Regions from separate parts of the Parasedimentitalea psychrophila genome, predicted to be linked through region 2. Evidence: riboswitches for the same ligand, from Rfam matches in the RefSeq annotation. Region 2 holds a riboswitch; each other region holds the start of a gene.

Region 1 (9,994 bases), 1.5 Mb from region 2:
ACCCACGCCTGCGCAACCTGAACGGATATGGCGGCTCGATCCAATTCTCAAATGATGGCATGACCCTCGCCGTCACCTCGCCGCGTGGCGGTGTGGTGCAGCTGATGGATGTGGCCTCCGGTGCCTTGCTGCAGGAACATCATCTGGACGATGTCTGCGGTCTCGCCAGCAACGGCAACGGCTTCATTGCCAGCACCGGAACTGGCCAGCTTGTGGCGCTCACCAAGACAGCGATGACGATGCTGTCCCAAACCGATCTGCGCTGGGACAATCACCTGATCCGCTTGAGCTGAGTTCACATTTGCTAGTAGCATTGAGAACCTCAGGCGGGTCTACCGGCATAAGAAACAGAATTGCGAAAGTCTTTCGCAATTGAAACGTGACATAACGAAAGAAGACCGCTAGTACCTTGGTGAAGGGATTCCCCATGGATGCTAACACTCGCCAATCTGAAATTCTGAAGCTTCTGGACCATCAGGACCGGGTCGAGGTCGAGGACCTGGCCAGCCGTTTTGATGTCTCGCTGCAAACCGTGCGGGCCGACCTGCGCGACCTTAGCGCGCGCAACGCGCTGTCGCGGGTGCACGGCGGCGCCGTCCGCATCAGCTCGGCGGCCAACCGCGCCTATGCCGACCGCCGCAAGCTCAATGCCGCAGGCAAGCTGGGCATGGCGGCAATGGCGGCAGATCTGATCCCGGAAAACTGCTCGATCACCCTGAACATCGGCACCTCGACCGAACAGGTGGCCCGCGCATTGGCCACCCATCGCGGGCTGACAGTCCTGTCGAACAACATCAATATCATCAACGCCATGATGGGCGGCCAGGCCAAAGAGCTGATTTTGGTGGGCGGCACCGTGCGCCAGAGCGACGGCGCCATTGTCGGAGAAGACGCGGTGGAATTCATCTCGCGCTACAAGGTGGATTTTGCCATTATCGGCGCCTCGGCCCTGGACGCCGATGGGGCGGTGATGGATCACGATGCCCGCGAAGTCTCGGTTGCGCGCGCCATTCTGAAAAACGCCCGCACCAAGGTTCTGGTCTGCGACAGCAGCAAATTCCAGCTCTCTGCCCCGGTGCGGATCTGCTCGGTTGCCGATCTGGATGTGGTGATCACCGACCAGCCGGTGCCCAGACAATTCTCCGAAGCCGCAGCGCTGGCTGGCACCCGCATTCTCAGTGCGGCTCAAAACGAAAGCAGCGAAAATGCCTAACCACCCGATCACTGACCGCCCGCTCATGGATCACCCGATCACCGATCTTTTCATCATCGGCGGCGGCATCAACGGCTGCGGCATTGCCCGCGACGCTGCGGGGCGCGGATTGTCGGTGACCCTGGCGGAAATGAACGACCTGGCCTCAGCCACCTCCTCGGCGGCGACCAAGCTGTTTCACGGCGGCTTGCGCTATCTGGAGTATTTCGAATTCCGTCTGGTCCGCGAAGCGCTGATCGAGCGTGAAGTCCTGCTGAAAGCGATGCCACATATCTCCTGGCCGATGCGCTTTGTGCTGCCATTCCACGCAGACATGCGGTTTGACAATGACACCCCCACATCAAAACTGCTGTCCGGCATCATGCCCTGGATGAAGGGTCGCCGCCCGGCCTGGCTGATCCGTCTGGGCCTGTTCATGTACGACACACTGGGCAAACGCGGCATCCTGCCCGGCACCCGCAGGTTGGACCTGACCACGGATGCGGCAGGCAAGCCACTGAACACCAAGTTCAAAACCGCCTTTGAATACTCGGATTGCTGGGTCGAGGACGCCCGTCTGGTGATGCTGAACGCCCGCGACGCGCAGGCCCGCGGTGCTACCATCCTGCCCCGCACCAAGGTGATCGCCACCCAGCGCCTTGCCGATCACTGGCTGATCACACTGGAGGATCGCGACAGTGGCAAGACCCATACCCGCCGCGCCAAAATGCTGGTCAACGCCGGCGGCCCCTGGGTGGCCGAGCTGTTGAAGAACCAGTTGAAAATCCAAAGCCGAGAAACTGTGCGGCTGGTGCGCGGCAGTCACATCGTGGTGCCGCGGCTCTATGATCATGACCGTTGCTATTTCTTTCAGGGCACGGACGGGCGGATCATCTTTGCCATTCCCTACGAGGAAGATTTCACCCTGATCGGCACCACCGATGCGGATCACTCGGATGCCGATACAGCCCCCGAATGCACCGAGGCGGAACAGGACTATCTGGTCAGGTTTGCCTCTGAGTATTTCGCCAAGCCGGTAACGCGCGACCAAATCGTCTGGACCTACTCCGGGGTGCGGCCGCTCTATGATGACGGCGCCAGTTCAGCCACCGCCGCAACCCGCGAATACGTGCTGTCCCTGGACCGCGACGCGGCGCCGCTGCTCAACGTGTTTGGCGGCAAGATCACCACCTATCGCAAACTGGCCGAGGCTGCATTGGTCAAGATCGCCGAGGCCTTGCCCGGTACAAAACCCAAATGGACCGCAGGCGTGCCGCTGCCTGGCGGTGATTTCCCGGTTGCGGATGTTGCAAAACTGCAGGGCAAACTGGCAGGCGACTATGCCTTCCTCAGCCCTTTCGCCAGCCGCCGCCTGATCCGCGCCTATGGCACCGAGGCCTGGAAACTGCTGGGTGATGCCAAATCAGCGACCGATCTGGGGCAGGATTTCGGGGCGACAATTACGGCGCGCGAGTTGGACTGGGCCATCGCCCGCGAATGGGTTCGTTCAGGCGAGGATTACCTGTGGCGCCGCACCAAGCTGGGCCTGCGGCTCAGCGAAGAACAAATTGTGGCAGTGGACGAATACATCACCAACCAGGTGGCCAGTCTTGCAGCCTAAGACTCCATGCCCGGCCGAAAGGCCGGGCAGCGCCTGACCTTTCCCCCGGGAAGGCGCTTCTCGCCTCCCCAAGGTCAGGCGCTGCCCTCAGATTTAAAATTCCACGCCCTTCTGCGCCTTGATGCCCGCCCGGAACGGGTGCTTGATCTGGCCCATCTCGGTCACCAGATCGGCAATCTCGATCAGCTCTTCCTTGGCGTTGCGCCCAGTCAAAATCACATGGGTCATCGGCGGCTTTTCCGTCTGTAAGAATTCCACCACTTCGCCGAGATCCAGATACTCATAGCGCAGCGCGATGTTGATCTCGTCCAGCAACACCATGGTATTGCGCTCGTCGCGAATCATTTCCTTGGCCTTTTCCCAGCCCGCCTGGGCCGCCGCGATATCGCGCGCCTTGTCCTGGGTCTCCCAGGTGAACCCCTCGCCCATCGCATAGAACTGGCACAGATCGGCAAAGTTCTCCTCAATCAGCGTTCGCTCACCGGTCTGCCAGCCACCCTTGATGAACTGCACCACCGCCGAGGGCATCTTGTGGGCAATGCAGCGCATGATCATGCCAAAGCCCGAGCTGCTCTTGCCCTTGCCCGGACCGGTGTGAATGATGATCAGCCCTTTTTCACCATCCTTGGTGGCCATCATCCGGTCACGGGCGGCTTTTTTCTTGGCCATCTTGGCCGCATGACGGGCCTCGTCATCGATGGGGGCTTCTTTTTTCGGGGTGTCACTCACGGCACTTCTCCTGCTGATTCCACCAATGACTTGACAAGGACCGGGGCGATGACGCAAGGGGGTTTTGTTGGTTCCTGTATTTGACAGGCGAAGAGGGAATGTGATGTGACCAGTGATCCATCCGGGATCATCAGGTGCAAGCACAGCCGCCCCCGCGACCGTGACCGGAGAGGTCTCTGATGCCACTGGCCTATGGCCGGGAAGGCAAGAGCACCGCAAAGAGGCAATTGCCTTTTGACTCCGCAAGCCGGGAGACCTGCCAACACATGAATTCAACGGGCGAACGGGGTGTTTCGCGACCGGTTGAGGGATCCTGCTCGACGGGCCCCCCTTCTGGCCCTACCCTTTTTGTCACAGCCAAGGAGACGGTCCCCTATGGGTGACGTAATGCTTACAGTCTGTACCACCTGCCGCCGCGCAGACGTGGACCCCGAGGCCACCCGTCCAGGATCTATTCTGCTGGAGGCTCTGAAAGAAACCGGGTTGCCCGAAGGCGTCCAGCTGCGCGGCGTTGAATGCCTGTCGGCTTGTAAGCGAGGCTGCTCAATGGTGCTCAGCGGCGGCGATGCCCGCTGGACCTATGTTTACGGCGATCTGAACCCCGACGAACATGTTGACGACATCCTTGCCGGTGCCGCCGCCTATGCCGCCACCGACGATGGCCTTGTGCCCTGGCGCCAGCGTCCGGTCATTTTCCGCAAACAATCCATCGCCCGCATTCCGCCGGTCGACACCCCTATTCAGGAGTAATTCAATGAGCGATCTCAACAAGATCCCGGTCACAGTCGTCACCGGATTTCTGGGCGCCGGTAAGACCACGCTGATCCGTCACCTGATGCAGAACCCGCAGGGCAAACGTCTGGGCATTCTGGTCAACGAATTTGGCACCGCCGGGGTCGATGGCGATATCCTGAAGTCCTGCGCCGATGAAAACTGCCCGGAAAACAATATCATCGAGCTGGCCAATGGCTGCATCTGCTGCACCGTGGCGGATGATTTCATTCCCACCATCGAGGCGCTGATGGCGCTGCCCGAGCCCCCCGAGCACATCCTGATCGAGACCTCCGGTCTGGCGCTGCCCAAGCCGCTGCTCAAGGCCTTTGACTGGCCCGCCATCCGCTCGCGCATTACCGTCGACGGGGTGATCACCCTGGCTGATGCCGAAGCCGTCGCCAAGGGTCAGTTTGCCCCCGACCTGAAGGCGGTGCAGGCCCAGCGCGAGGCCGATGACAGCATCGACCACGACACTCCGCTGTCCGAGGTGTTCGAGGATCAGATCGCCTGCGCCGACATCATCCTGCTGTCCAAGGCCGATCTGGCCGGCGAAGAAGGCGTGGCGCAGGCCCGCAAAATGATCACCAGCATCAACCCGCGCAGCCTGCCGGTGCTGCCGATGAGCGAAGGCGTGATTGATCCGCGCATCGTTTTGGGCCTCAATGCGGCGGCCGAGGATGATCTGGAGGCCCGCCCCTCACACCACGACGGCCACCACGATCACGAACATGACGATTTTGAGAGCATAGTGGTCGAAATGGGCGAAGTATCCGATCCGCAGGCACTGCAAGATGCCATCGTGAAACTCGCCCAAACTCGCAATATCCTGCGCGTCAAAGGCTATGTCGCGGTTGAGGGGAAACCAATGCGGATGCTGGTACAGGCTGTGGGCGAGCGTCTGCGGGCGCAATATGACAGACCCTGGGGCAGCGATAGCCGTCGCACCCAGCTGGTTGTCATTGCCGAACATGATAACATCGACGCCGCCGCCATCCGCGCCGAACTGGGGGCCTGATGTTTCGGCCAAATGCACAGGGCGCGCCTGACCTTGGGGAGGTGCAAAGCGCCTTCCCGGGGGGAAGGTCAGGCGCGCCCGACCTATCGGCCGGGCAAGAACTTCCCGCGCAATGATCCACATTTAACTACCACAGAGAACCAAATCTCATGCACGTCGTCTTCCGCGAAAGCCACGGTCTCGAAGAGAGCGAGACCCCACAGGATCTGGGCCAGACCCCGGCTGATCTGGTGGTACTGTCATTCTCTGACAGTGACCTCGGCGCGTTTGCGGCGGGCTGGCACCGCGGCGACGGTAAACTACCCTCGCTGCGGCTGGCCAATCTGGTGGCGCTGAAACATCCGCTGTCGGTGGACACCTACGCGGAACAGACCCTCATCGGCGTCAAAGGCATTCTGGTGCGACTGATCGGTGGTGAAAGCTATTGGTCCTATGGGCTTGCCACCCTGCAGGATCTGGCCCGCCGCAACGGCATCGCCCTGGCCGTGCTGCCCGCCGACGGCCGCGAAGACCCGCGTCTGGATGAGCTCTCCACCCTGCCGGTCTCGACCCTGCGCCGGTTGCAATCGCTTTGTGACGCAGGCGGCGCTGTGGCGGCACAGGCGGCACTTGCACAGCTGTCTCTGGCGGCCGGCCTATACGCCGGACCAGTCATCGGCCTCAAGACCACCCCCGAGCATGGCTTTTACGATCCGACCACCGGCGCCGCCACCTCCATCGACGCGGATGGAAAACCGCTGTTTCTCGTCAGCTTCTACCGCTCTTACCTCACTGCCGCCGACACTGGCCCGGTGGACGCTCTGATAACGGAACTGCGCGCCCGGGGCTTTGCCGCCTACGGTATTTTTGCCGCCAGCCTGAAATCCCCCAAAACCGCCCATTGGCTGCGCCAGACCCTGCCACAGCTGGCCCCCTCGGCGGTGATCAACGCCACCGCCTTTTCCGCCATCAGCAGCGACGGCAGCGCCTCGCCGCTCAACACCACGGGTTGCCCGGTGTTTCAGGTCGCCCTGTCCACCGCCCGACGCAAGGACTGGGCCAGCGCCGCCCGGGGTCTGTCGCCCGCCGACCTGGCCATGCATGTGGTGCTGCCCGAGGTCGACGGCCGCGTCTTTGCCGGCGTGGTCAGCTTCAAATCGCCGGGTCGCAAAGATCCCAAGTTGCAATATTCCCGCTTTGCCCATCACCCGGACCCCAGCCGCATTCAGTCGGTGGTTGACCGGGTGATCGGCTGGCACCGCCTCTCGGCGCTGGCAAATGCCGACAAACGCCTGTCCCTGGTGCTGTCCACCTACCCCGGCAAAGCGCACCAACTGGCCCACGCGGTAGGGCTGGACGCGCTGGCCTCGGCCGAGACAATCCTCACCACACTGGCTGCGCAGGGCTATGATGTGGAGCAGCCCGGCGCCCTCGCCCCGCGCCTGATAGTTGAGACACTGAGTTTCACCCTGGCCGACTACCAAACCGCCCTGAGCCAACTGCCGCAACCCTTGCGCGATGACCTGACCCAAGCCTGGGGCGAGCCGCAGTCCGATCCCGATTGCAACGACGGCGCCTTTCACTTCCGCGCCCTGCGCGCCGGCAAGGCGCTGATCGCCCTGCAGCCCGAGCGCGGCGATGTGACAACCCGCAGCGACGACTACCACGATCTGGAGCGCACTCCGCGCCATGCCTATGTCGCCTTCTATCTCTGGCTACAGGCGCAGGTCGATGCGCTCGTCCACATCGGCGCCCATGGCACCCTGGAATGGCTGCCCGGCAAATCTGTCGCCCTGTCAACGGAGTGCTGGCCCGAAGCGCTAACTGGTGCGCTGCCGGTGATCTACCCGTTCATTGTCAATGACCCGGGCGAGGCGGCGCAGGCCAAACGCCGCATCGGTGCCGTCACCCTCGGCCACCTGCCGCCGCCGCTGGCGCAGACCACTCTGCCCGACGGCATGGCACGGCTGGAAAGCCTGCTGGATGAGTACTCAACCGCCGAAGGTCTCGACCCGGCGCGGCGCGACCGGCTGATCGCCGACATCCGGGCTGAGGCGCAGGGCACCGGGGTCGAGGCCGATCTGGGCCTCGACGGGGACAGCTCTGCCGCTGAGGCGTTGACCCGCATCGACCGCTTTGTCTGCGACATCAAGGAAAGCCAATACGGCGAGGGCCTGCACATCTTTGGCTGCGGCGACTGCGGCGCGCAGGAACAGGCTGGATTGCTGGCGGCACTCAGCGGCCAGTTGGTCACCCCCGGCCCCTCCGGCTCGCCCTATCGCGGCCGCTCCGACGTGCTGCCCACCGGGCGCAACCTGTTTACCACCGATCCACGGGCGGTGCCGTCGCGGGCGGCGCAGGCGCAGGGTGTAAAACTGGCGGAAGAGCTGCTGCGCCGCCACCTTCAGGACCACGGCGACTGGCCAAAGGGGTTGGTGATCGACCTCTGGGGCTCGGCCACCATGCGCACCGCCGGTGAGGAATTTGCCATGGCGCTGCATCTGGCAGGTCTGGCCCCCAAATGGGACGACGGCTCTGATCGCGTCTCTGGGTTTGAGGTGATCCCGCTGGCGCTGCTGGGCCGCCCCCGCATCGACGTCACCCTGCGGGTCTCCGGTCTGTTTCGCGATGTCTTTCCCGGTCTGGCACAAATGTTCGAGGTGGCCGCCGCCACGCTGGCACAGCGAGATGAAGACGCCGGCGACAACCCCTACCTGACCCAGACCCCTCGGGTCTTTGGCCCCAAACCCGGCCAATACGGGCTCAACATGGGCGCCCATCTGGACAACTACACTGACACCGCCCGCCAGGCCGCAGGCGAGGCCTGGCTCAACGCCTCCTCCCATGCCATCGACGCACAGGGCGACATCGCACCGGCCCGCGCCGCACTGGAAAGCCGCTTGCAAGGGGCCGACAGCTTTGTGCATCTGCAGGACCTGCCGGAAACCGACCTGCTTATGGCCTCAGACTATGCCGCCCACGAGGCAGGCTTTGCGGCTGCCATGGCCCGGCTTGGCCAGCCCGGCCCGGCGCTCTACCATATGGATATGACCCGACCCGATCAGCCACAGGCGCGCTCCCTGGGCGAGGAAATCGCCCGCGTCACCCGCGCCCGCGCCGCCAACCCGGACTGGGCCACCTCGATGATGGCACATGGCTTTCGCGGTGGCGCCGAGATCGCGGCGACGCTGGATCACATGGCCGCCTTTGCCCATCTGGCGCAGGCGGTGCCGCCGCATCTGTTCGACCTGTATTACGAGGCCACTCTGGGCCGCGACGATCTGGTGGATTTCATGCAGGCCGAGAACCCACAGGCGCTGCAAGCCATGCGCGACCGCTTCCGCGCGTTGCATCAGGCCGGGCTGTGGATCAGTCGCCGCAACTCGATCATCGCCGATCTTGAAGGTACAGCATGAACAACCGCGTCGCGCCAAAGGTCTATGGCTGGTGCCCCGGCGCGCTGCGGCCGATGATGTCCGGCGACGGGCTGGTAGTGCGTATCCGCGCACCACTGGGCCGCTTATCTGGTGACCAAGCGCAAGCGGTCGCCGACCTCTCACACCGCTTCGGCAATGGCATTCTGGATCTCTCATCCCGCGCCAACCTGCAAATGCGCGGCGTGTCCGAGGAAGATCACGCGCCCTTGGTCACCGCGCTTCAGGATCTTGGTCTGGTTGATGCCGACGCGGCAACCGAATCCCGCCGCAATGTCCTCGTCGCGCCGTTCTGGGCCGCTGGCGATCAGACCCACAGTCTGGCCCAGCAACTCAGCGACGCGCTGGTCGCGGCCACCGACCTACCCTTGCCGGGCAAATTCGGCTTTGCCGTCGATACCGGGCCTGCGCCTGTGCTGCGCGATACCGCCGCCGATATACGCATTGAGCGCAACCCTGATGGACTTGTGCTGATCGCCGACGGCGCTGACAGAGGCCTCGCAGTGACGCCGACCACCGCCGCGGCCGAGGCCCTGTCTCTGGCCCGCTGGTTCCTGACCCATGGCGGCGCGCCGGACGGTCGCGGCAGGATGCGCCCGCTCATTGCGCGCCGCGCACCACCCTCAGCGCATGGCGCGACCCTTACCGCCGCCGCGCCACAACAACGGCTTGGACAGATCGCCAGCGGCAGGCTGGTCGGGCTGGAGTTCGGCCAGATCCCGGCCACCAGCTTTGCCGCCCTCGCCGCTCAGGGTGCCCTGCGCCTGACCCCGTGGCGGATGCTGCTGGTCGAGCACGCTACAGACTTGCCCCCCCTTCCCGGCCTGATCCTGGATGCAGCGGACCCGCGCCTGCAAGTGAGTGCCTGCACCGGCGCACCCGGCTGCCTGCAGGCGCTATCAAACACCCGGAATTTGGCCCGCGATCTGGCACCCTCTGTGCCACCGGGCCGCAGACTACATGTCTCAGGCTGCGCCAAGGGCTGCGCCCATCCCGGCGCCGCACCGCTGACCCTGACCGCCACCGGGGCCGACACCTTCAACCTGATCTACAACGGCACCGCCAGTGATCAGCCCGCACACCTAAACCTGAGCGCCAGCCAGTTGCGCGCCGCTCCCGACATTCTGACAAAGGGCAGCTAATATGCTCCACACCTACCAAACCAACGGCGCCGCCATCTACGCCGAAAGTTTTGCCACCATCCGCGCCGAGGCTGACTTGGCCCGGTTCTCCAAGGACGAGGAAAGCGT
Region 2 (9,994 bases):
CCCGCTGAGATTCCAAGCAAATGAGGATCCGCCAGAGGGTTCCGTGTGACGGCTTGCAAGCTGGCCCCAACCATTGCCAGGCCAGCGCCAACAAGACATGCCAACACAGCACGAGGAAACCGAATATCCCAGACAATTGCTTCGCGCCCGGCGGACCAATCTTGGGGAATGCTTCCGGGGATAATTTTGTTCAGAAGAACCCCCCAGACCGTAGATATGGGAATTGAAATTGCGCCAACGCTGACGGCAATTGAGATGGAGAGGACAAGTACAATCAGCCCGCCGCCCATGGCGCAGCGAAAGCCCGTCCAATATGTTTTCTGTGGCTGTCTTGCCCTCTCCACAGTCATCACTCAGTCCGGAATGCGGCTGAAAGTGTCTTTACAGCAGTAATGTTGCGCGGACCTGGGGTTGCCTCTACATATTCCAGAGTTACAAAGCGGTCGTTTTTGACGGCATCAATGTTTGCAAAGGCTGGGTTCGACATCATGAATGCGCGTTTTTCTTCGGCAGTTACATCGCCGTAGTTTACGATGACAATGACTTCGGGGTTGCGTTCGACCACTGCTTCCCAGCCGATGGTTGACCAACTTTTTTCCAAATCATTCATGACGTTGATGCCGCCTGCGGCTTCAATTAGGGCAGTTGGCATCGCATAACGCCCTGCCGTAAAAGGCACATCTTCACCACTGTCATAAACAAACACACGGGGTGCTTGCGCCAAAGGCGTCAGACCAGCAGAGAACTGGGCAAGGTCTTCTCGGTATCCGGAAACAAGCGCTTCGGCAGTCTCGCTGACGTCAAATATCAGACCCAAATTCAAGATGTCATTATACATGTCATTCATGCTGACGGCCTCTTTCTCACCAATGTGAATGCAGCTTTCCGTCAGCTCATAAACATCAATTCCAAAGGGCGCGAGGGTCTCTGGCGTGACTTCGCCACCAACCTTCATGCCGTAACTCCAACCCGCAAAATAGAAGTCAGCGTCGGCACCGATCAACACTTCTTTGCTTGGATATTTGGATGATAGTTCAGGTAGCTCTTCAACGCCTGCGGTCATGGTTTCATCCAGGGTTTTCCAGCCCGAAATACCCGTATAGCCGACCATCCGATCCGCAAGGCCCAGCACCAGCATCATCTCGGTCAGATTCACGTCATTAGAGATTGCGGCCTGTGGAGGCGTATCAAAAGTAACCTCACGGTTACAGCTTTGCACTGTGATCTCAGCAAGCGCACTGGTGGCCAGAAGTGTTGCCATCATCGCGGACGCGAGTGTTGTATATGTAAGTTTCATAGGGTGCCCCGTTGATCAGGTAGGTGGAATGAAAGATGTTGTGTATTACTTGGGCGCAGGTATTCGCGGCGGGCATCAATACGAAACGCATCTGAAACCTTTGCCTCTGTCAGCACCGTTTCAGGAAGGCCGAAACCCATGGTGTGACCATTCTCCAAAAGCAAAATTCGGTCACAGATCTGCGATGCCATATTCAAGTCGTGTAGCGAGACAACAATGGTCAGGTCGAGTTCCCGGATCAGTGCCAGGACCTCTAGCTGATGGCGGATATCAAGATGGTTTGTTGGTTCATCCAACACCAGAACTTGCGGCTGTTGCGCCAGGGCTCGCGCCACCATTACCCTTTGCCGCTCGCCGCCCGATAAGGTCAACAAATCACGGAAAGAAAGGCTTTGCAGGTCGAGTCGTGAAAGCGCCTCATCCACGATCTCTGCGTCTTGCGCGCCAAGTGTCGAATATCCCAATCGATGCGGTGTGCGGCCCAATGCCACGACTTCCCGCACGGTCAAACCAAAGGACGTTGGCTGCTCCTGCAATACGGCGGCAACCTTGCGAGCTGCGGCACGCGGTGGCATGGCCCATATATCCTGCCCATCAACATGGATGTGTCCCGATGAGGGGGTGTGGTAGCGATAAATCATCCGCAATAGGGTAGATTTTCCTGCGCCATTGGGGCCAACCACCCCCAAAACCTGCCCAGCGTTTACCTCAAAACTGGTGGGATGCAGCAGGAGCGGTTGATTTTTGCGTGGACCCCAACTGAGGTTTTCAGCGATGAGATCAGCGGCATTCATGACAGACGCACTGCGCTGTATTCCAACGCAATGATTGCCGCTGGAACACGGGCGAGTGTGCAATTGCGCAGTTTTCCCGGGCGATCAACTGATGAGTACCAGCCATCTCCCTGCTCCGCATACTGGCGGGCAAAGACGACCAAGTCGTCGATGTCCTCGTCAGGGGCAATGTCGCCGAACAGAAACGTCGCTTTACGGGTCCCATGATAGGCAACCGTACAGGGCCGCTCACAGCCCGCCATATAGGCAACGCCTGACACCCCGAACTCTTCGGAGACGGCATCTCCCGCGGCAGAAATGGCCGCTTGCAACTGCGCAATCAATTCATAGCCGGGCCTGCATTGGGTGCCCTTATGTTTGCATGAGGTGCATATTGTAATTTTGTGTGTTGGTGATCCCATGTCGCCCTCCGCGAAAGCGCGGGGTATAATTCAGACATGTATTTCCGAACGGATTAATCCGTAAAGCCATCATGGCCTCCTGTCCGGACACCCCGCCCGGGTTAAAGTTGCATCATTGATGGCAGGTCTCCTGACTCGTGGGTTATCGCTTGCCCGAACCTTCCCAAACGCTTGTGCGTTCAGTGGTGTTCACCGGGTTTGCTCGCCACTTACAGTTGCGGGGGCAGTTACGGATTCGGCGCCTGTTGGCTATTCCTCACCGTATTCCCATTTCATTCCGGAATCACATTCGTCTTCCGGAAACCATCAATGCGACATGTCCGGCAAAAAATTCAAAACGTCAAGAGCTCTGCTCGTCTCTTTGAGCTGAAAGTGTGAATTCACTGCGCCAAGTTCCAACGGCAGTTAAGGGCCGTTCATGTACTCTCGTGACGCATGACGCTTCGACTTTGCAACGGTCACTTACTGCGCATTGCTGCCGTTGGTGGCGATCGCGTCTAATGGTCGGTTCCAGCGGCGGTTTCAACGGGTCGATGCAACACATGCATTGAAACGCTCGGCTGGTGTCTCATATCCTAGCGTTTTTCGAGGTCGTTCATTGAGCTGTCTTGCGACGGCACTCAGCTTTGCTTGACTATGTATCGACAAATCTGTGCCCCTTGGGAAGTACTGTCGCAGCAAACGGTTGGTATTTTCGTTCGTGCCGCGTTGCCACGGTGATCGTGGATCACAGAAATAGACGTCGATATCAGTCGCCAAGGTAAAATTTTTGTGCCCCGCCATCTCGCTTCCACGATCCCATGTCAGTGAACGGTAGAGTTCTTTTGGTAGTTTGTGAGCTTGCTTGATCAGCGCCTGAACAACGCTGTGACTGTCTTTGCTGCCAACCTTGGCCAGCATCACATAACGCGTATGTCGCTCGACCAACGTGGCAATGAAGCTGTTGCCAGAACCGGCGATCAAATCGCCTTCCCAGTGTCCTGGAACGGCACGGTCTTCCACATCCGCCGGCCTTTGTCGGATCGATATAGTGTCCTTGATTTGGCAAAGGCCGCTGCGCTTCATGGTGGCGTGGCGAGAGCGACGAATGGATCGCGTCGCCCGCAAGTGCGACAGCAATTCTTTCTTAAGTACATTGCGTGCCTGGATAAATAGGCTTCGGTAGATCGTCTCATGGGAGACCCGTTTACCCTCCTCATTGGGATGTTCGCGCATCAGCCAGCCTGCGATTTGTTGCGGGGACCATTTACGCGTCAGCTTGGCCGATATCGCGCGGTAGAGATAGATATTGCCTTCCAACTTGCAGGGCTTTAGGCGGTGGGCACGGTCCCACGCCGCTGCATCTGAAGCTGTTGCACGGTAGTTTTGAACGCCGCCATTGCGCCCAACTTCGCGGCTGATTGTGGACGCTGGTCGTTTCAGGGTTCGGGCTATTGAACGCAACGACACCTTCGCACGCAGGCCTCTGGATATCTCTTCTCGGTCGATCAGGGTCAGAGCGAGGCGCGACCTCATGCGGTCCGGTGGACGGATGCCGCCTGTGCGCGCAAGGAGGGGATAAATCGATGATGATGCGCGATCAAAACCACGTCCAATCGAACTCATCGACTCTCCGCGCTGCCATCGATCCCAGATTTCTGACTTCTGCTTATCCGTGAAAAATACTCGGCGACGATACTTCATGGCTTACACTCCATCTTTGGCTAAAGACTAAAGTGTTGCGTCGACCCGTTGAAACCGCCGCGGATTGCGGGCATTCGCCGCAGTCAGCGCCAACGGCAGTTATACGCAGGCAGTGCGTTTTGCACATTCTCTCGGATGCGTCGAAGCGGACAGTGATCCTTCGGTTGCGGAAGGTGGACTTGCGAGGCCGGAACGCGCGATAGGCAGGCTCGTGTCCATCTGTTGGTCGGTAGAGGCTGCATTCGGTTCGATTTATGTGACACCTTCGAAACAACAAACGCGGCCCCAGTGTCCTCAGTGGGGCCGCGTTATACTAGAACGTCTTTCGCTCTCTGCGACCTGTCACAATCCGGGTTTGGACGCGGGGTGTGAAGGCGGCAGAGAGCGGATGGTGCTGCCGCGTCTAGAACGCGAGACTATAGCCCAGATTGAGGCCAGAACTCTCATAACCCTCTGCCCCCAGACCATCCAGAAAGGTCGACACGGTAAAGGTTCCGCTGTTGTTGCTCACATAATTCAGGCCAAGGTTTACCTTGGACCGCCAACCGGCATAGCCCGGCAGGACAGTCCCTGCGACCTCGGTGCCACCGGTGTTCGACCAGATGCCTGAGATCCCGGCGCGTAGCTCCAAATCACCGCTTTTCAACAGTACTGGCTGGGCCACATCCAGACCAACAGCGATCTGCATCAGTTCAATCTTTTGCAGCGGTACAAGATTGCCCAAGCTATCCTGGTAGGCTTCCTGTTCATCCGCCGCATAAGCCGCATTCAGATAGGGGCTAAGACGAGTGCGACCCTGCTCATAGCTCCCGGTCACTTTTATCTGAGTCAGCAGGCGTGTGGTGTCAAAATTATCCGCATAGGTGCCAAAGGGAGACACCGTGTTGGAGGATTGACCATAAAGCAAACGGGCCTCCAGGAAGAGCGGCTGATCTGCCATCTTGGCCACAACATAAGGCCCCGCGAGCCAGCCATTGCCCTCTGCCGTCAAAACACCGTCATCCTGTGACAGATGGTCAAACTGCAGCATGGCACCAAGCAGGACTGTCTCGCTAATGTTGCGATGGCTGCCGAGGACGCCAAAGGCAGCGCTGCTGTTGGTGTTGCCATCCTTTGACCAGGCCCCTTTGAGCTGGAACCAGACGGGGTAGTCGGCACCTGTCGCCAGATTGAAATTGCCAAAGCCCCGCGTCACATGCGCATCCAGGGCGCCGATGACGGTGCCACTCAGAAAGCCCGTCAAATCTGGCTGATTGGCAATCAACTGGTTGGCACGGCCATACATAAAGCGCGCGATGGTCTTCTTAGTCTCTTCTACCGTGGTATTCCCGGCGATAAAACTATATCCAGTCGTGTCAAATGTGTGGGTGCCGACGCTGAGATGGCTGGTGGCTGTGGCCAGACTGAACGAAAACCCTATATAGGTTTCACTTGCAAATGTACCATCAACGCCATCCTGCGTCAGTCCTGAAATATTGCTTTCGGCCGTCCCAAGGCAATTGGCCAAATTGCTTACCGTTATTGGGCTCCCGGTAATTAAACCGCCCCCAAATAGGTAACCTCCCCCAGCGAAGGCCGATAGCCCGAGGCCAGTGTCGGACATTTCCGAAAAAGCCTGTTCAAAACCACTATCGACATAACCATGAAAACCGCAGTTACTGCCAATCGACATGGTGTGACTTGCATCATCGGCCGCCGTAAATCCCAGCCCAACCGTTGGGGCCATGCAGGAAAAAGCCAGCATGGCTGCATGAATAAATGGTTTTTTGCAGTAATAGGTCCTTGCCCCTCAGGGCGCCGAGAAATCGTCCAACTGCCCCCTAAGGACCGAAAGTTGCCAACTCGTGAATAAGTAAACTACTTATCGAGGGATAATCAGGCGCGGTTTCGGTGCCCATTCTTTGTCAGATGCCCACATCAACGCACAGAGACCCACTGCAACCAAGGTCACCGCGAAGATCAAGAATTAACCATGCTCAGCGCCTGGCAGTCAGGCCCAAAGCTCTGTTGGCGCTGACTGAACGCAGTGTCGAAGGCGGGTCCAGGCTGGGGAGTTTACCGACTGCGCAAATCAACATCCCGGCCGCCCTGCCAACCGCAACATAGCTTCCCCGACCAGACGACCAAAGTCCGCTTTTTTCCCGGCCCGTCAAAACACCGTTTCTGGTATGAGTCTGGGAGCGGTCGTTAGGCGAAAATTGTACCAAGGTCGGCAAGGGGCCGTTCACGCCGACTGGATCAGTCAACGACCCGAACAATTTTTCCAAGGTCACACATTCTCCGACACCATGGAATAATATCAAAGCTTTACGGACCACCAGTGTCACACCTTTTTCGCCGCTAACGACAGAATTCGGCCCAAAAGAAGCGCACCATTCATACCACAAGTCAGTCGAACTCACTCGACTGCTGGTGAAGAAATGAGAGGCCTTATGAGCAAAATGACACAAGAGCAATTGGCGGCGCGGTGGCAGATGTCGCCCCGGACGCTGGAGCAGCGGCCGCTGGCTGGGCAAGGGGCCGCGCTTCCTGAAGATCGGAGCGAGGGTACTCTATCGCGAGGAGGATGTGGAGGTTTGGGAGGCGGCCCAGCTATACCAAAACACCTCCGGTCCGCTTCCGCAGGAGCGCGCGTGATGGCCCGGCTTCCTTCTCCGAACAGGATCAAAACGCACCAAGTCTACACTGTCTGGGAGGCTGCCCTAGGCTCAGGACCCATTAATCTGCTTGAGGCTATCTGTTCTGCATGATTCAAGGCCCCAAATTACGGGGGTTTTATGAGTAATCTTTTCTGGCTGAGCGAAGATCAGATGGCACGGCTTCGGCCCTATTTTCCGAAGAGTCATGGCGTGCCACGGGTCGATGATTGCCGAGTGTTAAGTGGTATTATTTTCATCAATCGCAATGGGTTGCGTTGGTGTGATGCGCCCAAGGAGTATGGTCCACACAAGACGCTCTACAACCGCTGGAAACGGTGGAGCGACATGGGGGTGTTCGCGCGGATTATGATGGGGCTGGCAGCCGAGGTTCCTGACAACAAGACGATCTCAATTGACGCAACTTACCTCAAGGCACATCGCACGGCCTCCAGCCTGCGGGTAAAAAAAGGGGGCGTGGACGTCTGATCGGACGTACCAAGGGCGGTATGAACACGAAGTTGCATGCCGTGCCCCCTCTCATGGTTTGCAGGCAAACCACTGCCGGGCAGTGGACGCGATTGGGCGGCCGATCCAGTTCTTCCTGACCGCCGGTCAGGTTAGCGATTACACTGGGGCAAGAGCTCTGGTGAATAGTCTGCCAGCGGCCGACTGGCTATTGGGAGATCGCGGATATGACGCGGATTGGTTCCGAGAGGCCCCTGTAGATATGGGAATAACGCCCTGCATCCCTGGACGAAAGTCGCGAGACAAAACCATCAAGTACGACAAGCGTCGTTACAAAAGACGTAACCGGATTGAGATCATGTTTGGTCGCCTGAAAGACTGGCGGCGCGTGGCTACCCGTTATGACCGATGCCCGAAGGTCTTCCTGTCCGCCATCGCTCTCGCAGCAACCGTGATCTTCTGGTTATGAGTCCTGAGCCTAGAAGATCTGCTGGGGGAAAAATTCACCCAGCTTCAAGTCACCGACAGTGACTAATTGAAGGAGAAATCAGATGACTAATCATAGTGATAATAAGCTAAAAGGGCTAACAGTTATGGAATTAATTCCCATCCTGGCCTTCCATGAAAACTACGCAATGGAAATTGACGAGATTGCTTATCTAGTATGCACCACGCCCGAGAAGCTGCGCAATCTCATGGTAATCCCCCCATTTTTAACAGGGGGCGGTCGTAGAATTTACGCGGCCATTTTCAGTTTCATTGCGGGTGTGATGCCGCCGAGGCCCATATTCGGGCGGTCATTATTGTAAGTCCATAGCCATTGTGTGGCAAAGTCCTGTGCCTCCTCTATGTTTTCGATGATATGTTGGTCCAACCATTCATGCCTGACGGTGCGATTATAGCGCTCGATGTAAGCGTTCTGCTGCGGCTTTCCGGGTTGAATGTACTGGATGATAATACCTTGTTTCTCAGCCCATTCCAGCAGCTTACCACTGATGTACTCCGGCCCATTATCGACCCGAATGGTTCCTGGTTTCCCACGCCATTCAATGATCCGATTAAGGCTGCGAATAACCCGTTCGGCTGGCAAAGAAAAATCGACCTCGATGCCCAAACCCTCGCGGTTAAAATCATCCAGCACGTTCAAGAGCCGAAACGCCCGACCATCCCCGAGGCGATCCGCCATGAAGTCCATCGACCAGGTCATGTTCGGGGCGTCCGGCACTGCCAGCGCATCGGGTTTGTCCCGCTTTAACCGTTTCCGAGGTTTGATCCGCAAGTTCAGTTCCAGTTCGCAGTAAATCCGGTAAACCCTTTTGTGGTTCCACGAATGACCTTGCACGTTACGTAGATGCAGGAAACATAGCCCAAACCCCCAAGTCTTCCGTGCGGCCGTCAGCCCAACCAGCAGATCGGCAATCTCTTCGTTCTCATCGCTCAAGAGCGGGCTGTAACGATAGCACGTCTCACTGACATCAAACGTGCGGCAGGCCAGCGCAATGCTGATACCGTGGCGCGCCACCGCTTTCTCGGCCAGACCCCGTCGCAAGGCTGGCCGGATCACTTTTTTCCCAGGGCTTCCTTCAGTAATTCTGCTTGCATGCTCATCTCGGCATACATCTTTTTCAGCCGCCGGTTCTCGTCTTCAAGCGCCTTCATTTGGCTGATCATCGACGCGTCCATACCACCGTATTTTGATCGCCATTTGTAGAACGACGCGTTGCTCATCCCGTGCTCGCGGCACAGCTCCGTTACAGGCACACCGCCTTCGGCTTGGCGTAGGATCGCAAGAATTTGGGGTTCGCTATATCTCGTCATCTTCATCAAAATCTCCTCATGCATTCTGCCGAGAAAATTCTACTTCCACATCCCCTTAGTTTCGGGGGGGATTACCTCATCACCTCTGAGAAAGGCATCTGCATACTTCAATTACTATATATAGTGCGCTGTGATCTTTCAGGTTATAAGATAGATAACGATCGTCAGATCCCAAAGGAACTTCAAGCTTACCTCTCTTTGCGATCAGCCGGGTTAAGCGAAGGCCTCTTTTCCAACAGCTATGGTGAGTCGGACAAACGTCTAATCGAGCTTGGATTAGTCGATGACTAAGGGTCAATACCCTGCCTGGCAGCGCCGTCATCAGGCGGTGCTGCTATGGATGGTGCAGCACCCCGGCGGCAAGCTGTATAATTGCGCCGAGGCGACAGGTTATTCCCGCTGGCAGGTCAGCCGGATCGTGAACTCCCCGGATTTCCAGCAACGCTACAAGGTGGTTCTTGACCTGCAGTTGAAGCACACGGTTGCCCATATGTTTCGCGAGACGGATCTCTGAGCAACAGGGCTGGGTTAACACCAATCGACAGCTCCAGCGTCACCGGACCGCCTTAACTGCATTAACTTTTTTTCGTATTTTTTTGCTTTCCTGCGCTTTGGTGCGGAAGCTGATCTGCTGAATGCCTGAGGCTGAGGCTGAGGTAGTAAAGACTCAATCGCAGGCATTCACATCTACTCGAAGTCGCGTCGAAGCCACCCTCTCATGGTTTGCAGGCAAACCACTGCCGGGCAGTGGATGCGATGCCTCAAAACATTCGGCGAGCGCATCATGGCGCGAGACCCGGACCGCCGAAATCCACATCCGCATCGCCTTGTTGAACCGCTTCTCGGCCCTCGGCACGGCCGAGATCGTTCGCGTGGGTTGAACTCTATGGGGAAAGG
Region 3 (9,994 bases), 1.5 Mb from region 2:
AGAAACTGGCCGAGATTGCCCCCGGAGATCTGTGCAAAACCCTGTTTACCACCGGTGGTTCCGACGCCAACGAGGTAGCGTTGAAAATTGCCCGCGCCGCAACGGGGCGTTTCAAAACCATATCGTTCTGGGATGCCTTTCACGGCGCCGGCATGGGGGCGTCCTCGGTTGGCGGCGAGGCGACGTTTCGCAGCCATATCGCCGGGCCCCTGTTGCCGGGATGCGAACATGTGGCACCGTTCCACCCCAGCCGTTGCCCCTATGGTCACAAAACGCTGGAAGACAGCGCCATGGCCTGTGCCAATATGATCGACTATGTGCTGGAGCGTGAAGGCGATGTATCTGCCGTCATCGCCGAGGCGATGCGGGCGGTGCCAATCGTGCCGCCTCCGGGGTTCTGGAAGGCCGTGCGTGCGGCCTGTGATCGCCACGGTGCCCTGCTGATCCTGGATGAAATCCCCACCGGTCTGGGCAAAACCGGCAAGATGTTTTGCTGCGAACATGACGGGATCGTGCCGGATATCCTGACGGTGGGCAAAGCCCTGGGCGGTGGTATTCTGCCCATCGCTGCCTGCATTGTGCGCCCTGAACTGGATGTCTGCGGTGACTTTGCCATCGGTCACTATACCCACGAGAAAAACCCGGTCACTGCACGGGCCGCTCTGACTACCATCCAGATCATCCAGGACGAGGGTCTGGTGGACCGCGCAGCTGAACTTGGGCACTACGCGCTTGAGCGGCTGCATGATCAGTTGGGCGATTGTCCCATCGTCAGCGATATTCGCGGTCGGGGCCTGATGTTCGGCATTGAGATCGTCACTGACCGCACCGATAAAACCCCTGACGTTGCTCGGGCTGAGATGATCTACTATGCCTCACTGGCCGCCGGACTCAGCTTTAAAATCTCGGCGGGTTCCGTGTTGACCTTGTCGCCACCGCTGACGATTTCGCGCGGGGATCTGGACCGGGCACTGGATATCGTTGTCACCGCAATCAAGGATTCCCTGGGGTGAGCAGCACAATTGTTCTTATCGTTCTGGGGGCTGCCTTTTTGCACGCGTTCTGGAATGCGGTGGTCAAAGGGGCAGGCGACAAGACCCTCACCCTGGGTCTGATCGCGCTGGGGCACGTGGGGCCGGGGCTTATTCTGGTCACCATGTTCCCGTCTCCGGGCTGGGATGTGCTGCCCTATGTGATTGCGTCTACGGTGATCCACTGGGGATATTATTTCCTGCTGAACGTGGCGTATCGGCTGGGCGATCTAAGCATGATCTACCCGATCACCCGAGGCATGTCGCCGGTGCTGATTGCGCTGGGGGCGCAGTTTTGGCTGGGCGAGACATTGCCCGCCTTGGCCTGGGGCGGGGTGCTGATCATTTCGGCAGGTGTTTTGATCCTGACCAAGGGGATCGTGCGCGGCGGCATGTCGCGCAAAGGGATTGCGGCGGCGATGGCGGCGGCGGTGATCGTTGCGTCGTATTCCCTAGTGGATGGCGTTGGGGTGCGTCTTGCGGACAATGCCATGGGCTACATCGGCTGGCTCTATATCTCGGAACTGACAGTGGCAGTATTTGTCTTCTCGACCCGCTGGCAGCGGCTGAGAGAGATGTCACTGAAAAGCTGCGCCTTGGGATATCTGGGCGGGGTGCTTTCGGGCACGGCCTACGGGCTGGTGCTCTATGCCAATACAATGGCGCCGCTTGGCATGGTCTCGGCGGTGCGCGAGACCTCTGTTATTTTTGCCGCGATGATTGGGGTGATGTGGTTTGGCGAGGGCCCCAAACGCCGCCGTCTGCTGGCGGCGGTTGTGGTATCTGTGGGCATCATCTGCATCGGATTGACCAAATAGCGCCGCGAAAAGAGGGCGATTTCCACGGGGTTCACCGGTGTTTCTGCTCCAGCGAGATTGGCTGAGCTCAATCAAGACCCGGTGGCCACTGTCATGGCGCATCAGGACCACGACCGGTCACAGACTTGAACCAGCCGTGGCTGTTGCCCTGAGGTCAGAATTCCTGCCAATCGCCGGCCTTCAATCCGACCACTTTGGCGGGCTTGACTGTTGTGTTTTCCTCTAGCTCCCAGTTGGCCTTTGGGCTTGAGCGGTTGGATCGGCTGACGGCTCGGTGGCTGTTTTTGCTAATTTTGAACTGGGCCACCATGGCTGCCAGCTTGCTGGCATTGTCGTTCAGCAAATGACCTGCGGCGGTTGCCTGTTCGACCATGGCGGCGTTTTGCTGGGTCACCTGATCCAGCTGGGTGACGCCAATATTGATCTCGCCCAGACCGGTTGACTGTTCAGCAGAGCCTTCGGCGATTTCGGTGACGAGTTGTGAAATGTGATTGACCCGATCAACGATATTCCCCAGCGCCTTGCCCGCCTGACCGACCAGATCGACGCCGTTTTCCACGTGGCGCGCGCTGTCGTTTATCAGTGATTTGATCTCGGTTGCAGCATCCGAGGAGCGTTGCGCCAAGGCGCGCACCTCAGAGGCGACAACGGCAAAGCCCCGGCCTGCCTCGCCGGCGCGGGCCGCTTCGACACCGGCATTCAGGGCCAGCAGGTTGGTCTGAAAGGCAATGTCGTCAATCACACTGATGATCTGCGATATGCGGCCGGAGGATTGTTCGATCTGCTTCATCGCCGAAACGGTTTTCTGCACAACTTCACCACTGTTTGTAGCCTCCTGACGGGCCTCATCCATGATGATTTCGACACTATGAGCGCCTTCGGCCGAGGATTTCACCGAGACGGTCATCTGCTCCAGTGCAGCGGCGGTTTGTTCCAGCGTTGCGGCCTGGCTTTCGGTGCGGTTGGACAGGTCGTCCGAGGCCTGACTTATCTCAGCGGCGCCACTGCGAATGCTGTCAGCGGCATCGACCACTTGCTCGACCGTGGTTCTTAGGGTGGCGACCGTTGTGTTGAAACTTTCGCGCAGCTGTTCATAGTCCCGTGGGAAGATGTCGTCGATTGTGCAGTTCAGATCGCGCGCCGCCAGTCGGGACAGATGCTGGTCAAGGCGGCCAATGACAGCGCCGCGATCTGCCACCCGTTCCTGTTCGATAGAGGTCAGCCTGTCCTCGGCCGTCTTCAACGCCGCGCGGGTGATATTCATGGCTCGGCTCAGATGACCAATTTCGGTTTTTGACTCCATGAACGCAGGTTCAAAGTCGAATTCCTTATGCGCCAGCTTGTCCAGATCCTTTTGCAAAGCGCCAAATTGTCTGGTGAATGTCAGGATCAGGCGCACACCAATTGCGGTGCTGGCCAACACGGACAGAAGGACCAGCGTTATAGTGATCAGCAGGGCGGTTCTGGCGGACTGGGCCTGTTGTCCGGCCAATGCGTCCATGTTGGCGGCGATCATATTTTCAACAGAGTGCAAATAGGTCAACCAGCTTGTCGCGCGGCTGAACCATTCCTGTGCCGTCAAGTCTGGAACCGGGCCGTTTGGCCCAGCCGCCAGCACTGCTGAGCGGATGTCTTGCAGGCGGCTTTGACGCAGGCCTTTGGCAAAATCCAGATCGGCAAAATACTCGCCCAGTGTCAGGCTCGCAAGGCGCAGCAGCTGCGCCTCGGTGGCGCCTTTTTCGGCAAATTTTTGATAGGTGGGCAGCTCAAACCGGCCAAGTCCAAAACCTGTGGCACCCGCAGCGCGCTGCACGCCTGCGGCTTCCTTGGCGGTGCTCAATGCAATCAAACCAGATCCAATTTGCACAATTTCTGGATTGTCCTGCAGAACCAGCTGGCCGCCAACCTGGGTCAGAATCTGGTTGATAACACCAGAATAATAAGCTGCCATCTGCGGCGTGTTGATGGTGAGCGCGTCAACAGATTTCCGCATCTCGTTCATTTTGGTGAGTTGAGGGAACAAGCCAATTGTTGACGCTGGGGTCTTGGCCAGTGACGCCTTGGTCGCAAGTCTGGTTTTCACCAGTTCGTTTTTGAAAACAGTCCCTTGCGACGATATCAGAGCGGCTGATTGACCCCGTTCCACTTGCAGGAAGTGCACAAGGTTGATCAGCGTAAGGGCCTCATGTGTTTCTGACTGTATCGTTTGGGCACTGCGGTACCGGTCTAAGTCGGCGGACCCTTTCAGACCTCCTATGAAAACAAGAACAATAAGCGGCAGGGTAACAAGCAATAGAATTTGGGATCGCAGTGACATCGTGCGATGCTCCTTTTACGGGTGAGACGTCAGATTTGATCTGTCCATTCTCACGTAAAGGATAATGTTCGATTACTGTAAAAGATGCCAAATAGAGATATGATTTACGGCGCGCCAGTGGGCAGAGGCGGGTTATTTCCGCAGCAGGTAGATATCCATGATCCAGCCGTGATCGGCGCGGGCGCGGGCGCGGGTGGCTATGATCTGATCGGCAACCTCGCTCAACAGACCAGAGACCATGATCTCTTCACGCATGCCTGCGTAGGCCGACCACCAGATCTGCACCCCGGTGGCGTCGATGCTTTGAAACGAGCAGTCGCCGTCCAGCATGACAACCAGCGTGTCGGCACTGTCGGGCCAGCCGTGGTCGCGCAGCTGGCGGCCGGTGGTGACGGTAAAGGGAGCGCCGATTTCATTGACGGGAATGGCGTGCGAGGCGGTCAGCGCCTGGATCGAGGTGACGCCGGGGATCACCGTCAGGGCGACCTGTTGCTGGCGTTGCAGCCGAGTGGCGATGCGCATGGTGCTGTCATACAGCGACGGGTCGCCCCAGACCAGAAATCCAACCTTGCCACCGCTGGGCAGCTGCGCCGCAATTGTCTCACTCCAAACCACGGCAATGGCGTCGTGCCAGTCGTCAACACGCTGGCGGTAATCCGGTGTCTTGGGGTCGCGGCCGGGCAGGTCGAACTCGGCGATTTTGACCTTTTCGTTGGTGATCACCTGATCGCAGATTTGACGGCGCAGCCCGGCCAGATCATCTTTGCCGGCGCCCTTGTTGGGGATCAGGATCAGATCAACCGCATTCAGCGCGTCAATCGCCTGCAAGGTCAGATGTTGCGGGTTGCCGGTGCCGATACCAATCAGTGTCAGGTCGATCATTGCTGGTCTCCAGAAACGAGAGGGCGCGCCTGACCTTGGGGAGGTGCAAAGCGCCTTCCCGGGGGGAAGGTCAGGCGCGGCCCGGCGGTGCCGGGCCAACACGTTATTTGACTTGTATTGTAACCGCTGCATCCACCGGGGTATTATCCACCGTCAGTGGACTGTGACTGTTGCCGTTGAGCGAGACTTTCACCTCGACCTCGCCTTTGGGCAGCTCACCGATGTGCAGCCAGTTGCCGTATAGGCGGCCCAGCTTGATGCCGTTGATATAGACATGCGCATGACCTTCGCCGTCGATATCGGTGGTCGAGGCATGCTCGGGGGCAAAGCGGAAATTCTGCGGCATAACCTGCAGGTTCCATCCGGCCATTGGGTCTTTGGTGAGTTTGATTTCCAGACCGGGGGCATCAGCCCCGGCGGGCAGGTTCACAGCATTTGCGTGATCGTGGCTGGTCATCTCGGCCTGCATTTCCATGCCAGCATGTTGAGATGGATCTGCGTGGTCGTGACCTTCGAAAGTGACGCCATTACCGGCAGCAATCACAAAACCAGCGCCGCCTCCAAAAAGGAGACCAATTGCAAATAGGGCGAGTGGGCGGGACATTTATTTTTCCTCAAAACAAAGAAAATCCTCCGCCGGGCAATACACGGCGGAGGATCATGGAGGTTTGATTAAGCAGAGGCCTCGGCGCGCTCACCTTCGGCTTGCCAGAAATATCCGGCAAATGTGCCGACCAGAACCCAGGCTGCCATGCCAACGCCAAAGGCGCGGGCGGCAAACAGAGCGCCGATCTCGGTTGGCACGGGACCCGAGAAGCTGTCGGGTTCGGGCGCACCGATCAGATGCGGTGCCAGCAGCAGAACCGCCGCAATCGCATAACTGATCTTGTTGCCACCAAAGGCGATCAGCCACATGGCAATGCCAGCCGTCGCGACGGTTGCGGTCCACCAGAGCTGGCGATCGCCTACGTCTGCGGCGGCAACACCCGGAACCTCGGGCGCCAGGGTCAGACCCGGAGCAAAGTGGAAGGTGATGAAACCGGCCAGACCCCAGATAATACCAACACGGGCATTGATCTTAGCGCCTCGCTCTTCGGCAATGGACATCAGCGCAACCATCACCAGCGCATAACCGGTATAGGTCAACATGGTGAAGACGATGCTGAGCCCATCGCGCATGGCATCGAAACCGGGCAGGGTTGGATGAGCAGACACGGATTCGGCCCCGAAATGCACCAACTCACCGGACTCATAAAGCTCGGCGTGGAGCAGAACAGGCTGCACGAACACTAACTGCAGCAGGGCGGCAATCAACCCTGCTGCAGCACCAGCGAACAACGCGCTGGTTAAAATGCGGCTAAACATTGCCTTAGTGGCAGGGAAAGCCGGATGCGTGACGCACATCATGTGCGGCGTCATGCAGGGCTGATGCCTGAACGTGGCCGGTCAGGGTCATGATGCCCAGACCCAGAACCACGGCAAAAACGGCCGGCAGAAAACCAAGGCCAGTGGCGGTCGTGTTAAGTGTTTTAGTCGTCATGTCGTTCTCCTTGCCGTCACACCCGACGGCATCAATTGCGTTCCATATGGCCGGTCTCCTGACTCGTGGGTCACAGCCAACTTTCCCCTTCCCACCGGACATCTGCCCGGCAGTGGTCTGGAAAGCCGCTCGCCACTCACAGTCGCGGGGGCGGTTGAGGTCTCGACGCCGCAATTGGGTCCGCCGTTCCTCATTCCCGTTTCAGTCCTGACGCTTTGCGCCCATGTGAACACCATATGGCGCCAATGTGCCTTATTGCCCCTTGCTGGGTCAAGTTTGAAACCGACCGTTCAGAGGCGGATTTGCGACTTATTGCGGCGTGGCTGCGATGTTTGCCGGGATTCGGGCAATCGCCTTGAACCGCAAATTGCCCAAGGGGCGCGCGTCGGCGAAATTGCCGTCAGGCGACTCGGCGTAAAGACGCAGAAAGGTCAGGACCTCGCCGATGTCATCGGTGGAGATTTCGCCAAACAGATAAGCCGTCTTGCCGGTCTGGCGTACTGACAGGGTCTGGGGCCGCTTGCAGCCGGACATGCAGTCCACCTGTTGCAAAGTGGCCGCCAACCCAGCGCCGCTGATGGCCTCGGCCAGTTGATCTGGCAGGGTTGGATCGGCCTCTTTGCAGGTCCGGCACAGGGTGAGGGTTGGCGTGTTCATTCCGGTTCGGCCAGAGGGCCGTAAAGGATCAGCACCGGCGCGGTGGTTTTCAGCTCGCGCAGCAGCTTGGGCAGTTCGCCAACCGTGTGATGCGACAGTTGTTGATCCGGGGTAGAGACTGCCATCGCCAACATGGCCGGGGTTTCAGGCGGTAACCCGTGGGTTATCAGCAGTTCCGCCAGCGCCGCAAAGGTGCGTTTGCCCATATAGACCACGGTGGTGGCATTTGGGTCGGCCAGCGCGGTCAGGTTCAAGTCGTCCGGCAGCTCACCCGTCACATCATGGCCGGTAATGTACTGCAAGCGCCGCGCGGTCAGGCGGCGGGTCAGCGGAATGCCAGCGGCGGCAGCGGCTGCCGAGGCGGCGGTGACGCCGGGGATGATCTCGTAGCCGATACCCGCAGCGCGCAGGGCGGTGATTTCTTCCTCAAGGCGGCCAAACACACCCGAGTCGCCGGATTTGAGCCGCACCACTTTGGCGCCGGACAGCGCGTAGTCCACCAGCAGCTTGCTGACGTGGTCCTGCTTGGGCGAGGGGCGGCCGGCCCGTTTGCCGACGCCGACCAGATCGGCATCGTCCCGGGCGCAGTTAAGGATCGGGCCAGAGGACAGATCGTCAAACAACACCGCATCGGCGGCCTCTAGCCGTTTGACGGCCTTGACGGTCAGCAGGTCTGGGTCGCCGGGGCCGGAGGAGACAAAGCTGACAAAGCCGCTCATGAGGGTTCTCCGGTGATCAGGTGGAAGAAGCTGCCGGTGACATGGCCCTTGACCGATCCGGTTTCGGGCACCGGGTTGCCATCGGCGTCAAACACCTGCGCCAGCGGCGCGTCGGGTTCATCCAGGATGGTGGTATAGTGGAACTCATGGCCTCGCAGGGCGTCACCGGCTGTAAATCCAGGCATGGCGCTTTGCAGCACGGCGCGGCGATACCCAAGGTGGAACTTGCGTTTCTCATAAGAGGTCACCAGCCCCAGCAGTCCGGCCATTTGGTGACGGTTGCCCTGCTTGTCGATCAGCGCTTCGCCCAAAGCCATGTAGCCGCCGCATTCGCCGTGCACCGGTTTGGTGGCGGCATGTTTGCGCAGGCCGGTCAGATAGGTGGTGGCGGCAGCCAGGGTGCCACCGTGCAGTTCCGGATAACCTCCGGGCAGCCAGACCAGATCGGCGTCCTGCGCCGGCGCCTCATCGTTCAGGGGCGAGAACGGCAGGATCTCGGCGCCGGCATTGCGCCAGCCGGTGAGCAGGTGCGGATAGGTGAACGAGAACGCCGCATCGCGGGCCAGGGCGATGCGTTGGGCGGGCGGTGTTGGCAGCGGTTTCGGCGTCGGAGCCGGGCCGCCTCGGGCGGCGGCTTTGATGGCGTCGAGATCGACGTTTTCGCGCAGGAAGGTCGCATATCCGGCGATTGCCGCCTCAAGATCGGGGTGTTCCACCGCCTGGATCAGGCCCAGGTGGCGTTCGGGCAGCGACAGATCACCGCGCCGGGGCAGCGAGCCAAGCACCTTGATGCCGGCCTTTTCCATGCCCCGCCGGGTGAGCCGTTCGTGACGCGGGCTGGCGACCCGGTTGAGGATCACGCCGGCAAAGGGCACATCGAGGTCGTAGTTCTTGAACCCCAGCGCGGTGGCGGCGGCGCTCTGCGCCTGACCGCTGACATCGACCACCAGAATAACCGGCCAGCCCATGCGCTTGGCGGTTTCGGCACTGGTGCCAAAGGCGGTCTGGCCACGGGTGGCGACGCCATCATAGAGCCCCATGGAGCCTTCGCCGATGCAGATCTCGGCACCAGTGGCTTGCGAAGCGACGGCATCCAGCAGGTCAGGTGCCATCGCCCAGGTGTCCAGGTTGAACGAGGGCCGTTTGGCAGCGGCGAGGTGAAAGGCCGGGTCGATATAATCGGGGCCGCTTTTGTAAGGCTGCACCACCATGCCGTCTTCGGCGAAGGCGCGCAGCAGGCCCAGCATCACGGTGGTTTTTCCGGTGCCCGAAGAGGGCGCCGAGATCATCAGGCCGGGGGGCATCATCATTCGGTTCCTTCGGGAAAGCGCGGATCGGTGCCGACGGGGCGGTAGCGGCGATCATAGTCGCCCGCGTAGAGGCAGCTTTCGTCGAATTCCTCGGCGCCGATGGCACGACCAACAAGGATCAGCGCGGTGCGGCCACGTTCGCCTTCGGTGGCGTCTTCCAATGTCTCCAGCGTCGCCTTGACCACCCGCTGATCGGGCCAGGTGGCGCGCCAGACAATGGCAACGGGGCAATCGGCACCGTAATGGGGTGTCAGCTCAGCGATAACTTTCTCTAGCACATGCACCGACAGGTGAATGGCCAGGGTGGCGCCGGTTTTGGCAAAGTTTTCCAGCGTTTCGCCGTCGGGCATCGATGATGCACGTCCGGATGTGCGGGTGAGGATCAGCGATTGGGCAACGCCGGGCAGGGTCAGTTCAGCCCCCAGTGCGGCTGCGGCTGCGGCAAAAGCGGGCACGCCGGGGGTGACGTCGTAGGCGATATCCAGTGCGCGAAGGCGGCGCAACTGTTCGCCCATCGCCGACCAGACCGACAGATCGCCGGAATGCAGCCGGGCAATGTCGTGACCGGCGTCATCGGCTGCTTTGATCTCAGTGATGATTTCATCCAGTGACATTGAGGCAGTGTTGATAATGCGCGCACCGTTGGGGCAGTGCTGCAACAGCGCCTCGGGCACTAGCGAGCCGGCATAGAGGCACACCGGGCAGGCGGCAATCAGGTCG

The links. Region 2 has a riboswitch for cobalamin ahead of QPJ95_RS17555 (DUF1636 domain-containing protein). Riboswitches for the same ligand answer to the same signal wherever they lie in the genome.
Positions count from the first base shown of each region.
Region 1: linked by a shared signal. The riboswitch ahead of QPJ95_RS01305 (DUF1636 domain-containing protein) and the one ahead of QPJ95_RS17555 (DUF1636 domain-containing protein) in region 2 are both predicted to bind cobalamin.
Region 3: linked by a shared signal. The riboswitch ahead of QPJ95_RS01375 (CbtB domain-containing protein) and the one ahead of QPJ95_RS17555 (DUF1636 domain-containing protein) in region 2 are both predicted to bind cobalamin.

Region 1 covers NZ_CP127247.1:259,861-269,854, forward strand. The annotation lists gene QPJ95_RS01285 (DUF1513 domain-containing protein) at 1-293, shown strand, start outside; gene QPJ95_RS01290 (DeoR/GlpR family DNA-binding transcription regulator) at 428-1,213, shown strand; gene glpD (glycerol-3-phosphate dehydrogenase) at 1,206-2,813, shown strand; gene cobO (cob(I)yrinic acid a,c-diamide adenosyltransferase) at 2,907-3,482, opposite strand; cobalamin riboswitch at 3,594-3,820, shown strand; gene QPJ95_RS01305 (DUF1636 domain-containing protein) at 3,918-4,292, shown strand; gene cobW (cobalamin biosynthesis protein CobW) at 4,297-5,331, shown strand; gene cobN (cobaltochelatase subunit CobN) at 5,481-8,726, shown strand; gene cobG (precorrin-3B synthase) at 8,723-9,886, shown strand; gene QPJ95_RS01325 (precorrin-8X methylmutase) at 9,888-9,994, shown strand, end outside.
Region 2 covers NZ_CP127247.1:3,600,334-3,610,327, reverse strand. The annotation lists gene QPJ95_RS17570 (FecCD family ABC transporter permease) at 1-290, opposite strand, end outside; gene QPJ95_RS17565 (ABC transporter substrate-binding protein) at 350-1,297, opposite strand; gene QPJ95_RS17560 (ABC transporter ATP-binding protein) at 1,294-2,091, opposite strand; gene QPJ95_RS17555 (DUF1636 domain-containing protein) at 2,088-2,492, opposite strand; cobalamin riboswitch at 2,596-2,815, opposite strand; gene QPJ95_RS17550 (IS30 family transposase) at 3,015-4,175, opposite strand; gene QPJ95_RS17545 (hypothetical protein) at 4,579-5,682, opposite strand; partial or broken gene QPJ95_RS17540 (IS5 family transposase) at 6,953-7,748, shown strand; one part of gene QPJ95_RS17535 (IS3 family transposase) at 8,016-8,842, opposite strand; one part of gene QPJ95_RS17535 (IS3 family transposase) at 8,842-9,103, opposite strand; gene QPJ95_RS17530 (hypothetical protein) at 9,381-9,611, shown strand; partial or broken gene QPJ95_RS17525 (IS5/IS1182 family transposase) at 9,849-9,978, shown strand.
Region 3 covers NZ_CP127247.1:274,204-284,197, reverse strand. The annotation lists gene pbfA ((R)-1-hydroxy-2-aminoethylphosphonate ammonia-lyase) at 1-1,013, shown strand, start outside; gene QPJ95_RS01400 (DMT family transporter) at 1,010-1,849, shown strand; gene QPJ95_RS01395 (methyl-accepting chemotaxis protein) at 2,004-4,166, opposite strand; gene cobF (precorrin-6A synthase (deacetylating)) at 4,299-5,048, opposite strand; gene QPJ95_RS01385 (hypothetical protein) at 5,152-5,652, opposite strand; gene QPJ95_RS01380 (CbtA family protein) at 5,721-6,413, opposite strand; gene QPJ95_RS01375 (CbtB domain-containing protein) at 6,418-6,588, opposite strand; cobalamin riboswitch at 6,620-6,840, opposite strand; gene QPJ95_RS01370 (DUF1636 family protein) at 6,898-7,245, opposite strand; gene cobA (uroporphyrinogen-III C-methyltransferase) at 7,242-7,964, opposite strand; gene QPJ95_RS01360 (cobyrinate a,c-diamide synthase) at 7,961-9,271, opposite strand; gene cobM (precorrin-4 C(11)-methyltransferase) at 9,271-9,994, opposite strand, start outside.